Regions from separate parts of the Bacillus sp. CGMCC 1.60114 genome, predicted to be linked through region 2. Evidence: riboswitches for the same ligand, from Rfam matches in the RefSeq annotation. Region 2 holds a riboswitch; each other region holds the start of a gene.
The links. A riboswitch is a leader RNA that binds a small molecule or an ion and turns the genes downstream of it on or off. The one in region 2 is predicted to bind S-adenosylmethionine.
Positions count from the first base shown of each region.

Region 1: it holds a riboswitch for S-adenosylmethionine, as region 2 does, so the genes downstream of both, ACFQZ1_RS00565 (methionine ABC transporter ATP-binding protein) here and ACFQZ1_RS02485 (methionine ABC transporter ATP-binding protein) in region 2, are expected to answer to the same signal.
Region 3: it holds a riboswitch for S-adenosylmethionine, as region 2 does, so the genes downstream of both, ACFQZ1_RS15215 (M20 family metallopeptidase) here and ACFQZ1_RS02485 (methionine ABC transporter ATP-binding protein) in region 2, are expected to answer to the same signal.
Region 4: it holds a riboswitch for S-adenosylmethionine, as region 2 does, so the genes downstream of both, metK (methionine adenosyltransferase) here and ACFQZ1_RS02485 (methionine ABC transporter ATP-binding protein) in region 2, are expected to answer to the same signal.

Region 1 covers NZ_JBHTHG010000003.1:82,963-86,175, forward strand. The annotation lists gene metQ (methionine ABC transporter substrate-binding lipoprotein MetQ) at 1-247, opposite strand, end outside; gene ACFQZ1_RS00560 (methionine ABC transporter permease) at 350-1,015, opposite strand; gene ACFQZ1_RS00565 (methionine ABC transporter ATP-binding protein) at 1,008-2,033, opposite strand; SAM riboswitch class I at 2,285-2,392, opposite strand; gene ACFQZ1_RS00570 (hypothetical protein) at 2,519-2,863, opposite strand; gene ACFQZ1_RS00575 (thioredoxin family protein) at 3,017-3,213, opposite strand, start outside.
Region 2 covers NZ_JBHTHG010000005.1:33,731-36,943, forward strand. The annotation lists gene ACFQZ1_RS02480 (cysteine hydrolase family protein) at 369-926, opposite strand; SAM riboswitch class I at 1,122-1,228, shown strand; gene ACFQZ1_RS02485 (methionine ABC transporter ATP-binding protein) at 1,346-2,365, shown strand; gene ACFQZ1_RS02490 (methionine ABC transporter permease) at 2,355-3,020, shown strand; gene ACFQZ1_RS02495 (MetQ/NlpA family ABC transporter substrate-binding protein) at 3,048-3,213, shown strand, end outside.
Region 3 covers NZ_JBHTHG010000107.1:28,739-31,951, reverse strand. The annotation lists gene ACFQZ1_RS15220 (DUF3914 domain-containing protein) at 709-1,065, opposite strand; SAM riboswitch class I at 1,270-1,374, shown strand; gene ACFQZ1_RS15215 (M20 family metallopeptidase) at 1,468-2,673, shown strand; gene ACFQZ1_RS15210 (GNAT family N-acetyltransferase) at 2,779-3,213, shown strand, end outside.
Region 4 covers NZ_JBHTHG010000108.1:91,727-94,939, forward strand. The annotation lists gene pckA (phosphoenolpyruvate carboxykinase (ATP)) at 1-754, opposite strand, end outside; SAM riboswitch class I at 973-1,097, shown strand; gene metK (methionine adenosyltransferase) at 1,264-2,463, shown strand; gene ACFQZ1_RS16855 (DUF3139 domain-containing protein) at 2,548-2,895, opposite strand; gene ACFQZ1_RS16860 (hypothetical protein) at 2,916-3,101, opposite strand; gene ACFQZ1_RS16865 (hypothetical protein) at 3,101-3,213, opposite strand, start outside.

The sequences.
Region 1 (3,213 bases), on a different contig from region 2:
GGAAATAGTTCGCGTCAATTTCTTTATCGGCTAATGCTTTATTTGGCAGTACATAGTCTTGGAATGGTTGAATTTTTAATGTAATACCCTGTTTCTCTAATAGTGGTTTCGCTTTTTCTAAAATAACTGCATGCGGTACGTTAGAAGCACCAACTACAAGTGTCTTCTTATCTTTTCCACCGCCGCCACAAGCAGCTAATGCAAATACAAATACAGCAAGAAGTGCTGAAAATAATACCTTCTTCATGTTATAACATCCCTTCTTTTTCCAATATTCAAAATATAAAATCTATAGGGAGTTTTCGTGTTAGACGAAAACTCTTTATCCCAATAATCCCTAAACTTCTCTTTACCTTTTATCAAGTTGCTTTGTAAGAAAATCACCAAACATTTGAATAATAAATACAATAACAAGCACAAAAATTGTTGCCATGAGAGTGACATCGCCATTATTGCGTTGGAATCCCTCTAAATAAGCAAGTGTACCAAGACCGCCTGCTCCAACAACTCCAGCCATCGCTGTATAGCCTACAAGTGCAATTGCCGTTACCGTAATACCCGAAATAAGTGCTGGCAAAGATTCTGGTATCAGTACTTTTAAGATAATTGTACTCGTCTTTGCTCCCATCGCTTTCGATGCTTCAATAACCCCCTTATCAATTTCACGAAGCGCAATTTCAACCATTCTCGCATAGAACGGTGCTGCTCCAACAATTAATGCTGGCAATGCGGCACTTGCTCCAAGAATTGTATTAAGAAGAAACTTCGTAAATGGAATCAGTAAAATGATTAAAATAATAAACGGAATAGAGCGAAAAATATTTACAAACGCGCTAATTACAATATTAACTGGCTTGTTCTCCCATAGATTATCTTTTCCTGTGAGAAACAGTACTAATCCGAGAATAAGACCTAATACAAACGTTGCAAGTGTAGCAATTACCGTCATGTATAACGTATCTTGCGTAGCTTCTAGCATTTTGTTCCAATCAACATTTTGAAACAAATTATCCATGTGCAATCACCTCCAGCTCTACTTGCTCTTGTTGAATTGTTGCGACTGCCTCTGCAACTACATCTTCGTCACCTTTTAAATGAACAATTAAGCTTCCATACGCCCCGTTTGTCGTTTGAGCAATATTCCCTTGCAGAATGCTCACTTCAATTCCATCTTTCTTCATTAATTTCTGCAGAACTGGTCTTTCCACTGCTTCACCAATAAATTGCAGTTTCACGACTTTTCCTTCTGGGTACTTCTCTACTAAATGTTCAATTGTTTCATCTGCATCTTCAGAATCTGTTATTTGCTTAACGAAGCGCTTTGTAATGTCTTGCTGCGGATTACGAAATACATCTAAAACGCTGCCGCTTTCAACAATCTTCCCTTTCTCCATAACAGCAACACGATTACAAATTTTTTGAATCACATGCATTTCATGCGTAATGAGTACAATCGTTAAATCGAGGCGTTTATTAATATCGAGAAGCAAATCTAAAATTTGATCTGTTGTTTCTGGGTCTAATGCTGATGTTGCTTCATCGCATAATAATACTTTCGGGTTATTTGCTAATGCTCTCGCAATACCAACGCGCTGCTTTTGTCCACCACTTAGTTGAGATGGATACGCATCTCCTCGTCCTTCCAAACCAACAAGGCGAATCAATTCATCTACACGCTGTTTTCTTTTCTCTTTTTCCACTCCAGCAATTTCAAGCGGAAAAGCAATATTTTCACGAACAGTTCGTGACCAAAGTAAGTTAAAGTGCTGGAAAATCATCCCGATTTCTTGACGCGCTTCCCGAAGTTCTCTTCCTCTGATCGCTGAAATCACACGCTCTCCAATAGTAATCTTTCCAGACGTCGGTTTCTCCAGTTGATTAAACAAGCGAATTAAGGAACTCTTTCCGGCACCGCTATATCCGATAACTCCGAAAATTTCGCCTTTTTCTATTTGTAAATTCGCATTATCAACCGCAGTAACATCGCCGTTTTTGGAGCGATATATTTTCTTTACATTTTCTAACACAATCATTGATGTCACCCCTTTTTAGTTAAAAAGCGTAAGCGGCTCGTTCAGCTCTGACCGGCTAAGGTTCTCTCGCACAAAAGGTGCTTTTTACCTTTTCGTGCGGGAGGTTCTTAGACGCGAAGAGTTTGCCGCTGGAGCTAGATTATAAAAACGATTTGTCGTTTGAGCGTCCTCCTACACTGAAACAACAAAAAAACCTTTCTGCTTTAAAATGAGCAGAAAGGTTTATATACATAAATTACTATTATCCTTTCCTCTCATCTCTCAAAGCATTCGCTTTGCAGGAATTGGCACCATTTCAACATAAGTTGACGGTTGCCGGGTTTCATAGGGCACAGTCCCTCCACCTCTCTTGATAAGAGAAAATCAGATGTAAATTTCGTCTGATTTTGTCGTTATGAAGTTTTCATTATTTCATGTTTTGAATTGTATCAACGCATGAAATAGATGTCAACAGAAATTTTTGCAAAGAATAAACTTTCTGAAACTTACGCACCTACTCGTAGCGGCTTACAAATATGAAATACAGATTCTAATAATAACATGGTTTGGTATGTCCCTTTATATGTAATGGCTTTTCGACGTAACAGTGACTGCAAGCGAACTTGTCCTGTAATCAATAACTGCAAATCAGCTTCATGAAAACAAACAAGTTCTTCCGTTCCCAGTACACCATTCGTAAGCTCAATTTTCTCTCTTGAAATCTTCAATGAATAACGCTCATCTTGAAAAATAAAACAAACAGCCCTTTCAAATTGCGGCAGTAGCGGCTCTAAATGATATTGCGTATTGGCATATGTTACAAATGATTGAAGCAGTGAATATAATTTCATCTCCGTCACCCTCCTCATATCACGTTCTATATAATACCATTCCATTTCTATAACGAGCTCTCCTGTATCTTTCTCTCGACAAAAGTTGTACGAAAAGCAATCTGTTGCTTATATTTCCCAAGAAATATGTCGAGGCGGCAAAATATTTGCCGCCTATTGTAATTCTATATATAAATATTCTACAGATTGAAATGCATAGATTTTCTTCACAAGTTGATTCTTCTCAAATATAAGTAAACACGGAACACTTTCAATTTCATACTCCCGCGCAAAATGCGGTGCATAATTTACATTCAACATCCCGATTTCCAAATGGGGTAATGCGGCTTCAACAACCGTTAACATTTTTT
Region 2 (3,213 bases):
ATAAAAAGAGTGAATATATATTGAATCTGCTTAGTTTTTAACATTTTTATTAAAAATACGTTATATTTGTAGAAAATATATTATATTTTGTAGTATTTCTCTGTATAAATTTCACATATTTCCTGTATAATACAACTTGAAGGAAAATCTATGATTAGACAAGAAGACACCGCTTTCAGTTTGCTCGCTGAAGGCGGTGTTTCTTTTTGTGCATCTTGATAAGAATATAGAGTTATAGGAATTAAAAATGTGCTAGAATACGAATTTATATTGTAATTTGAAAGGGTGTTTGTCCCAATTAACCATGTATGATGGGTAATTATTTTCTTTTTGTGTCGAAGTAGGTTTTTTTAATATCCTCATTAAGTCTAAAGGGATTTTTCGCGCTTTATAAACTCTTCTGTGCTAATTAACTCAGCATACACTTCATTTAAGGAAGCTAGAATTGTATTGTGAATATATACAGCTGGAATAGACACATTTTTAAAGATTAAGTCTTTCGTTGCACACGCATCGTGTATTACTGTACATGTAAAGCCAAAATCAAAGGCGGCTCGTACTGTAGCATCAATGCACATATGTGTCATCATACCGCATATAACGACTTGCTCGATTTGTAAATCTTGTAATTCCTGTAATAATGAAGTTTCTCGAAAGCTATTTGGATAATGCTTCAGTATGACTGTTTCGTGCTGCAAAGGACGAACATTCTCATGAATGTGTACGCCTTCTGTATTTGGAAGAAAAAATGTTGCATTTTCGCGAGTGGAAACATGTTGGATATGAAAAATAGGCTGATTTGTTTCACGGAAATGTTGAAGTATGCGTTTTGCATATTCGCACGCTTCGCTAGCATTGCGCAGTTCCATTTTTCCGTTTGGAAAATAATCATTTTGGATATCAACGAGTAAAAGAGCAGTTTTCATTTCAGTTACAGCCCCCAGTTTCGATTTTGTATTCGTTTAATTATTCCATTATTTTGGGGAGTTTTCCTTTTAGAAAAATGTGAGATAAAGAAATTTACATTAAATTAAAACTGAAAAGTTTAATTTTTTTGTTGACTCTTACTTTTCAGAGTTTTATAATGAAAACTAATTAAATGACAACTAAATCGATATGAATTCTTATCCAGAGAGGTGGAGGGACTGGCCCTATGATACCTCAGCAACGGATTCTTTTGAATACCGTGCTAATTCCAGCAAGCTTTTTGAAGCTTGAAAGATAAGAAGATGTGAGTGCGCATATTCAAATGCCCTTCTTCTTATGAAATTGGATAAGAAGAAGGGCATTTTTTATTTGCCTTAAGAATGACTTCAGGTTGTTACAGAGAATAGGAGGGAATAGGATGATTTCATTCGACAGAGTGAGTAAAGTGTATGAGTCGAGCGGTCAATCTGTACATGCGGTAGAAGATGTATCCTTAACGATTGAGCAAGGTGAAATTTTCGGTATTATCGGTTTTAGTGGCGCTGGGAAAAGTACACTATTACGTTTAGTCAATATGTTAGAGCATCCAACATCAGGTATTGTGTCCATTGATGGGAAAGACATTACATTGTTATCGACAAAAGAGTTACGACAGTTGCGTCAAAGGATTGGGATGATCTTTCAAAGCTTTAATTTGTTCAGTTCACGAACTGTGTATGGAAATATTGCTTATCCGCTCAAATTAGCGAAGTTACCAAAGAATGAAATTAAAAGGCGAGTAACAGAATTATTACAATTTGTCGGGTTAGAAGATAAGGCGAATTATTATCCAGAGCAATTATCTGGAGGACAGAAACAGCGCGTTGGCATCGCAAGAGCACTTGCTACATACCCAGATGTACTAATTTGTGATGAAGCTACATCAGCATTGGATCCAGAGACAACGTCAGAAATTTTAAATCTTTTAAAAAAGGTAAATAAAGAATATAAAGTTACGATTCTTCTCATTACACATGAGATGCAAGTTGTAAAAGAAATTTGCCACCGGGTTGCTGTTATGGAAAAGGGAAAGGTGATTGAAGAAGGCACGATTTTCGATGTGTTTACAAGCCCAAAAACAAAAACGACGCAAAACTTTGTAAGGTCTGTTATTAATGATCACTTACCAGAGAGCGTGATTGCTAAAATTCAAAGTGGAGGCCTCATTTATCGTATAACATTTACTGGTGAAGCAACAGGACAGCCGCTATTATCTTATATTGCCAAACATTATAACGTTGATGTAAATGTACTCTATGGAAATATTATTGAACTACAAGGCATTTTATTTGGAAATCTTCTCGTTGAATTACAAGGGGAGTCAAAAGAAATTCAGAAGGCAATTCATCATCTGCGCTTGCAAGTTCAGTTGAGGGAGGTTGAAAGTCATGCGAGTTGATTGGAGTACATTTTGGCCACGGATTGTAGATGCGACTGGAGATACGGTATTAATGGTTATTGCTACCCTTATATTCGCTACAATTCTTGGTATACCTCTAGGTTTACTTTTATATGTGACAAGAAAAGGTAATTTTTTAGAAAATAAACTGGTCTTTTCTATCCTTAATATTGTTATTAATACGATTCGTCCTATTCCGTTCATTATCTTTTTAGTAGCTCTTAGTCCTGTGACGCGTGCTGTTATTGGAACAACGATTGGAACGGCTGCTGCGATTTTTCCAATGACGCTCGTTGCTTCTATTGGAATTGCAAGGATGGTAGAAACAAATCTTGTTTCTGTTCCGAAAGGAGTTATTGAGGCAGCTCAAGCGATGGGGGCTTCTCCGCTAAGAATTGTTTTTGAGATTCTCGTTCCAGAAGCGTTAGCCCCATTAATTTTAGGGATTACGTTTATGACAGTTGCGTTAATCGAATTTTCAGCAGTTGCCGGTCTTGTTGGCGGTGGTGGTCTTGGCGACTTGTCGATGACATATGGTTATCAGCGTTTTGATACATCCGTGATGTTTGTAACAGTTGTATTATTAATTCTTCTTGTGCAAGTTGCACAAAACTTAGGAAACTATTTTGCGAAGAGATTTTTACGTAGATCATAAAACAGAATAAGAAAAGAGGGAAATGAAATGAAAAAATTATTAGCATTTGCATTGTCGGCGGTTGTGAGTGTATCGGTATTAAGTGGTTGTGGTAAGGATTCAAAAGAAGCAGCAGCGAAGGAAAAAGTCGTTCGCATTGGTGTAACAGGAACGGATGGAGAATCATGGAATATTCTCAAAAAGAAAGCTGAAA
Region 3 (3,213 bases), on a different contig from region 2:
ACGCAGGATGCTGATGAGGGGGAAGGAGTTAAAAGCACTCCAAGCTTATGCTTCTTGTTGAGCTTATACGAGATGTGAGTTCATTGGTGGTGGAATAGGTAGATGCAGCTATCTTTCACATTTCGAAAAGGACAAGCATATACTGCTTGTACCTCTTAACTTTCGTTAAAAGGAATATCGTAATCCAAATCCCAAAGAAGAGTGCTTGCGGAAACTGGCGCTCTTCTTTTTTGTTTTGTAAAAATTATATAGTAAACGTGAATATAGCAAAATGGACATTTGGATATGATTGGGCATTACAACATTGTAAGGCATATGTAAGGAAAATGAATATCTTCATTTAAACATGATAGTTAAACTAATAGTACATATGAATTAACTGAAGAGATAGTAAATGATAAGGAGTGATCGTATGGCATGGCTAACATACTTCACCATATATGGATTGTTATTGCTATATTGTGTACATACAGCTGAGGAAGTTGACGAATCGATGGACTTGCGACTGTGAAACAAACGAAGATAAGAGGACAAAAGATGTGGTGTATCAAATGACAATCTTTAATTATGCTTCCCAGGAAGTGACGAAACTTTATATAGGAATCACACAAGATGAGATTGATGCATAGAGAAAAGGAACCCATAAGGATTCCTTTTGTCATTCTAAATGATGTAACTTAAACCCATATATTTAAGATAGCGTTTAAGTTATATTACTTCATTTAATCTAGTTTCATTTACAGATTCAGATGTATTAGAAGAGTTGATTGTAGCATTATTAGGTTCCTTGTCTTTTTCTAAATGGAATTTTTTTAGAATCTCTAAAATAATCCATGATGGCACACCTTTGTCTTTTAACATCTTCCATAAATCTACTTCAGTAAACTTATGGTTAGGTTTTTTTGTTTCTTTATCAGATAATCGAATATCAAATTTAATAAAATCATCTTGTTTGTTGTCTTTAACTTTATTAGTAGAGAGATTATTTTTATCATTTTCCACAACGGTTGAATGATTTGTTTTTTCAGGTTGATACATTGTATTTATAGTCAGTCCAATTCTCATTTTTACACCTTCCTTTAATAATTATATATAAAAATAAAATAATTTTAATTTTTTTGAATAAAATGTCGCTGATATATATCCTTGATTATTTATCGTATTTCAAAAAAATATCAAGTATTAAAAAATTTCTTGCATTAACTGTTTTATTTGTAATAAAATTAGAATTAAGAAAATTCAATATAATCCAATATGAATACTAATAATTTCTTATCATGAGAGGTGGAGGGACTGGCCCTTTGAAGCCTCGGCAGCGGATTCATTATGAATACTGTGCCAATTCCAGCAAGTGCAAGGCTTGAAAGATAAGAAAGATGGCATAGATTTATTGTGTATACTTTAAGGCCTCTTTCTATCTTTTAGAAAGAGGTTTTTTTATTTAACATATTGAAAGGGGAATGAAAAATGGGAGTTTTACAAATTACTACACATCGGAATAAAATTGTACAAAGTATTGAGGAGAAAAAAGAGATTTATGTGAAAACGAGTCATGCTATTCATGATAATCCAGAGATAGGGAATCAGGAGTTCTTTGCATCAAAAACGCTTAGTTTATTGCTAGGAAGTGCTGGTTTTCAGCTTCAGCATCATATCGCTGGACATGAAACTGGTTTTATTGCAAGAAAAAGTTCTGGAAAAAAAGGACCTTCAATCGCTTTTTTAGCAGAATATGATGCACTTCCAGGCCTAGGTCATGCTTGCGGACATAATTTAATTGGGGTAATTAGTACAGCAGCTGCAATTGCATTGTCAGAAGTTATTGAAGAGATTGGCGGAGAAGTTGTTGTGTTTGGTACACCAGCAGAAGAAGGAGGACCAAATGGAAGTGCAAAAGGAAGCTATGTAAAAGCAGGTTTATTTAAAGAAATTGATGCAGCTCTTATGATTCATCCAAGCGGTAAAACAGCAACAACTAGTCCATCCCTTGCATTGGATCCACTAGATTTTCATTTTTACGGCAAGCCAGCTCATGCTGCTGCATCTCCAGAAGCAGGAATTAATGCATTAGATGCTGTTATTCAATTGTTTAATAGTATTAATGCACTTCGTCAACAATTACCTACAGACGTGCGTATTCATGGGATTATTACAGATGGAGGAAAAGCGCCCAATATTATCCCGGATTATGCATCAGCTCGTTTCTTTATTCGAGCAAAAACGAGAAAACGCTGCACCGAAATTACAGAAAAGATACGTAATATTGCACAGGGGGCAGCTCTTGCCACTGGTACAACAGTAAAGATTGAACAATTTCAAAATGAGATTGATAATTTAGTAATTAATCAATCTTTTAATGCGATAGTTGCCGAAGAACTAGAAAGCTTAGGAGAAGGGGTTCATCGTGATGAACGGGTAGGCATTGGTTCTACCGATGCAGGAAATGTTAGCCAAGTCATTCCGACAATTCATCCTTACATTAAAATTGGACGTGACGATTTAGTTGCACATACAGATGCATTTCGAGAAGCAGCACGCTCTGCAAGAGGAGATGAAGCATTAATCATTGGAGCAAAGGCGTTAGCACTAACTGCTTATCATTTAATTACGGAGGAAACATTGTTAGAAAACATTAAACAAGAGTTTGAGAATGGGAAAAAGCAAGGAGAATAAAGAAAAGGTATCCTCAGACGAAAAATGTCTGAGGATTATTATTTTGAAAATTAACAAAATTAGTATTATTATATAGTTGAGACAGAAAGAAATGAGGAATGTCCTGTGGAGATTGTATATGATCAGGCAAGATTGCAATTATTATCTATAAATGATTCAAGTTCATTGTATTCTATTATTGAAAAACATCCAGACATTTGGACATATTTAATAACAAAAATGGATTGTTTGGAAGATATGGAAAGATTAGTTGAAGAGTCAGTAGAAAAGTATAAAAGGGGAGTTGACCTTCCGTTTATTGTGATTGATCAAACGACTAATGAGATTGTGGGAACGACACGGTTATACAACATATCAAAGAAACACAAAACAACAGAACTCGGACATACTTGGTATAGTCCAAGCGTGCAAAGAACAAGTGTAAACACAGAGTGTAAATATATGATGCTTCGATATGCATTTGAAGAGCTAGGCATGATACGTGTGCAAATTAAAACAGATGCTCGGAATGAAAAGGCACAGCGCGCTATTGAAAGATTA
Region 4 (3,213 bases), on a different contig from region 2:
CGATTAATTTGCGGTGCGGATCAGCAGATAATGTTGTTTTACCTGTTCCTGATAAACCGAAGAATAAAGCAACATCGCCTTCTTCACCTACGTTTGCAGAGCAGTGCATAGAAAAAATATCTTGTTCTGGAAGTAAGTAGTTCATGATAGAGAAAATTGATTTTTTCATTTCTCCAGCGTATTCTGTACCTCCGATTAATACGATACGCTTTTCAAATGAAACGATAATAAATGTTTCTGAGTTTGTGCCGTCAACTTCTGGATCTGCTTTAAAGTTTGGTGCAGATACAATTGTGAACTGTGCATCATGATTTTTTAATTCTTCCTCAGTTGGACGAATGAATAATTGATGTGCGAATAAGTTATGCCATGCATATTCATTAATAACTTGAAGAGGAAGACGGTAGCTGTGGTCTGCTCCTGCAAATCCTTTGAATACGAATAGCTCTTCTTTGTCTTTTAAGTATTCTAATACTTTTGTATATAATTTATTAAAATGCTCTTCAGAAATCGGTTGGTTTACAGAACCCCAAGCAATTTTATCCGTAACAGATGCTTCGTCTACAATAAATTTATCTTTCGGAGAACGTCCTGTATATTTTCCTGTTGAAACAGAAACAGCGCCAGTAGAAGTTAATCTGCCTTCTTTTCTCATTAATACTTTTTCCGTTAATTGCGGAACGCTCAATTGAACCTGTGCATTGCTTCCGTTTAATAGTTCATGTAATCCAATTTGGACATTCACAGTACTCATATTTAGATACCATCCTTTGTTTAATTTATAAATATTCTCGTAATCCCCACCAAGAGTATAACACAATCATATAAATAATGTATACTATTTATTTATTTTTGTTTGTGTTATTATATTATTTTTTTCCATAAATTTCTGTCGTTAAAAACTTATAGGAATATGTGTATTTGGATTGACAAATGAAAAGCATTTCTTTAGTATAGTTGAGGACGGATACTCTCTTATCCCGAGCTGGCGGAGGGACAGGCCCGATGAAGCCCGGCAACCTCACTTGTATGTACGACAAGTTCAAGTGAATAGGTGCTTAAACCTGTGCGAGGTGTAATGTCTCGAACGATAAGAGCGAAGGGCAAAAAGCAGTATGCAAGTAGCGAATACAACCTTTCCTCTATTAATTAGGAAAGGTTTTTCTTTTGCGCTTGTGGGAGAATACATGAATGTCGCAGTTTGTGGCAAATTAAGGATGAGTTCCGTACAATATATACATTTACTGTAGGGAGGTTTACCACATGACAAAAAAACGTCATCTGTTCACATCTGAGTCTGTAACTGAAGGACACCCAGATAAAATTAGTGACCAAATTTCTGATTCAATTTTAGATGCAATCTTAGCAAAAGATGCAAATGCACGTGTAGCTTGTGAAACAACAGTAACAACTGGTTTAGTATTGGTAGCGGGAGAAATTACGACTTCTACTTATGTAGATATTCCAAAAATCGTTCGTGAAACAATTAAAGGAATTGGTTATACTCGTGCAAAATACGGTTTCGATTCAGAAACTTGTGCAGTTTTAACATCTATCGATGAGCAGTCTGCTGACATCGCAATGGGTGTTGACAAAGCGTTAGAAGCACGCGAAGGTCAAATGACTGACGAAGAGATCGAAGCAATCGGTGCAGGCGACCAAGGTTTAATGTTTGGTTTCGCATGTAATGAAACAAAAGAATTAATGCCGCTTCCAATCTCTCTTGCTCATAAATTAGCTCGTCGTTTAACTGAAGTTCGTAAAGATGATACATTACCATACTTACGTCCAGACGGTAAAACACAAGTAACAGTTGAGTATGATGAAAACGGTAAACCAGTTCGCGTTGATACAATTGTAATCTCTACGCAACATCATCCAGAGATTTCTTGGGAACAAATCGATCGCAACTTAAAAGAATTCGTAATTCAACCAGTTGTACCAGCTGAATTAATCGATGAAGATACAAAATTCTTCATTAACCCAACTGGCCGCTTCGTTATCGGTGGACCACAAGGGGATGCTGGTTTAACAGGTCGTAAAATTATCGTAGATACTTACGGTGGATACGCTCGTCACGGCGGCGGTGCATTCTCTGGTAAGGATGCAACAAAAGTTGACCGTTCTGCAGCATACGCAGCTCGTTACGTTGCGAAAAACATCGTAGCAGCAGGTCTTGCTGACAAAGCAGAAGTACAACTTGCATACGCAATCGGCGTAGCGAAACCAGTATCTATCTCTGTTGATACATTCGGCACTGGAAAAGTATCTGAAGAAGTATTAGTAGAACTAATTCGCAGCAACTTCGATCTTCGCCCAGCTGGTATCATCAAAATGTTAGACTTACGTCGCCCAATTTACAAACAAACAGCAGCATACGGCCACTTCGGACGTACTGATGTAGACCTTTCTTGGGAGCGTACAGACAAAGCCGAAGCTTTAAAAGAGCAAGCTGGTCTATAATATAGGAAGAAAAAAGCTTTGCGCATGTGCGCAAAGCTTTTTTTATTTAAATCATACGGTGACGTAGTGTTGTAAACGAGAGTCCTAATACTCCCCAAAATGTGTATGTTTGTATGAATAAGTGTTAGGGTCTAATTTGTCATCAAGTAATGTTTTATTATAAGCAAGCACTCCTTTTCTTGCCGTATCTCCAATTTTTTGATAGCGATACGTATAGATAACATGTGGTTCATCCTTGTACATAACATCGACCGTATATCCGAACTTAAAGTCGTACCGTACTTCAAGACTTTTTAAATCATCTTTCTGGTCGCCTTGTGAGAATAAATACGCTTCTACTTTATGAGCTATGTGATTTTTATAAAATGAAGTACCGCCCAAAAAACAAATGATTACAAGTGTAATTATGAAAGCAATATTTCTTATTTTCATGCAATCACCTTTTTAGCATTTTAGTTGCTTTCCTGTTTTTCTAATTTTCCAACACAAGAAGTACAATACACTTCCCCACCGAGCTCAATATATTTTTGAATATTTGTTATACCGCTTGGCGGATATTGTATGTAAATCCAAGAACGTTCGTGTACTGCAATTTCCTTTCCGCATGATGTACACGCGGTTGATTTTTTACCGAACATTAATTATTGCCCCCTTGTGAACGGGATTTTCCAAAGCAGTATGCACTGCAAAGTAAAAAGATTGTTGCACATCCAAAACCGCCGATGGCTGCGTAAGGTACAGCGTCTTTTA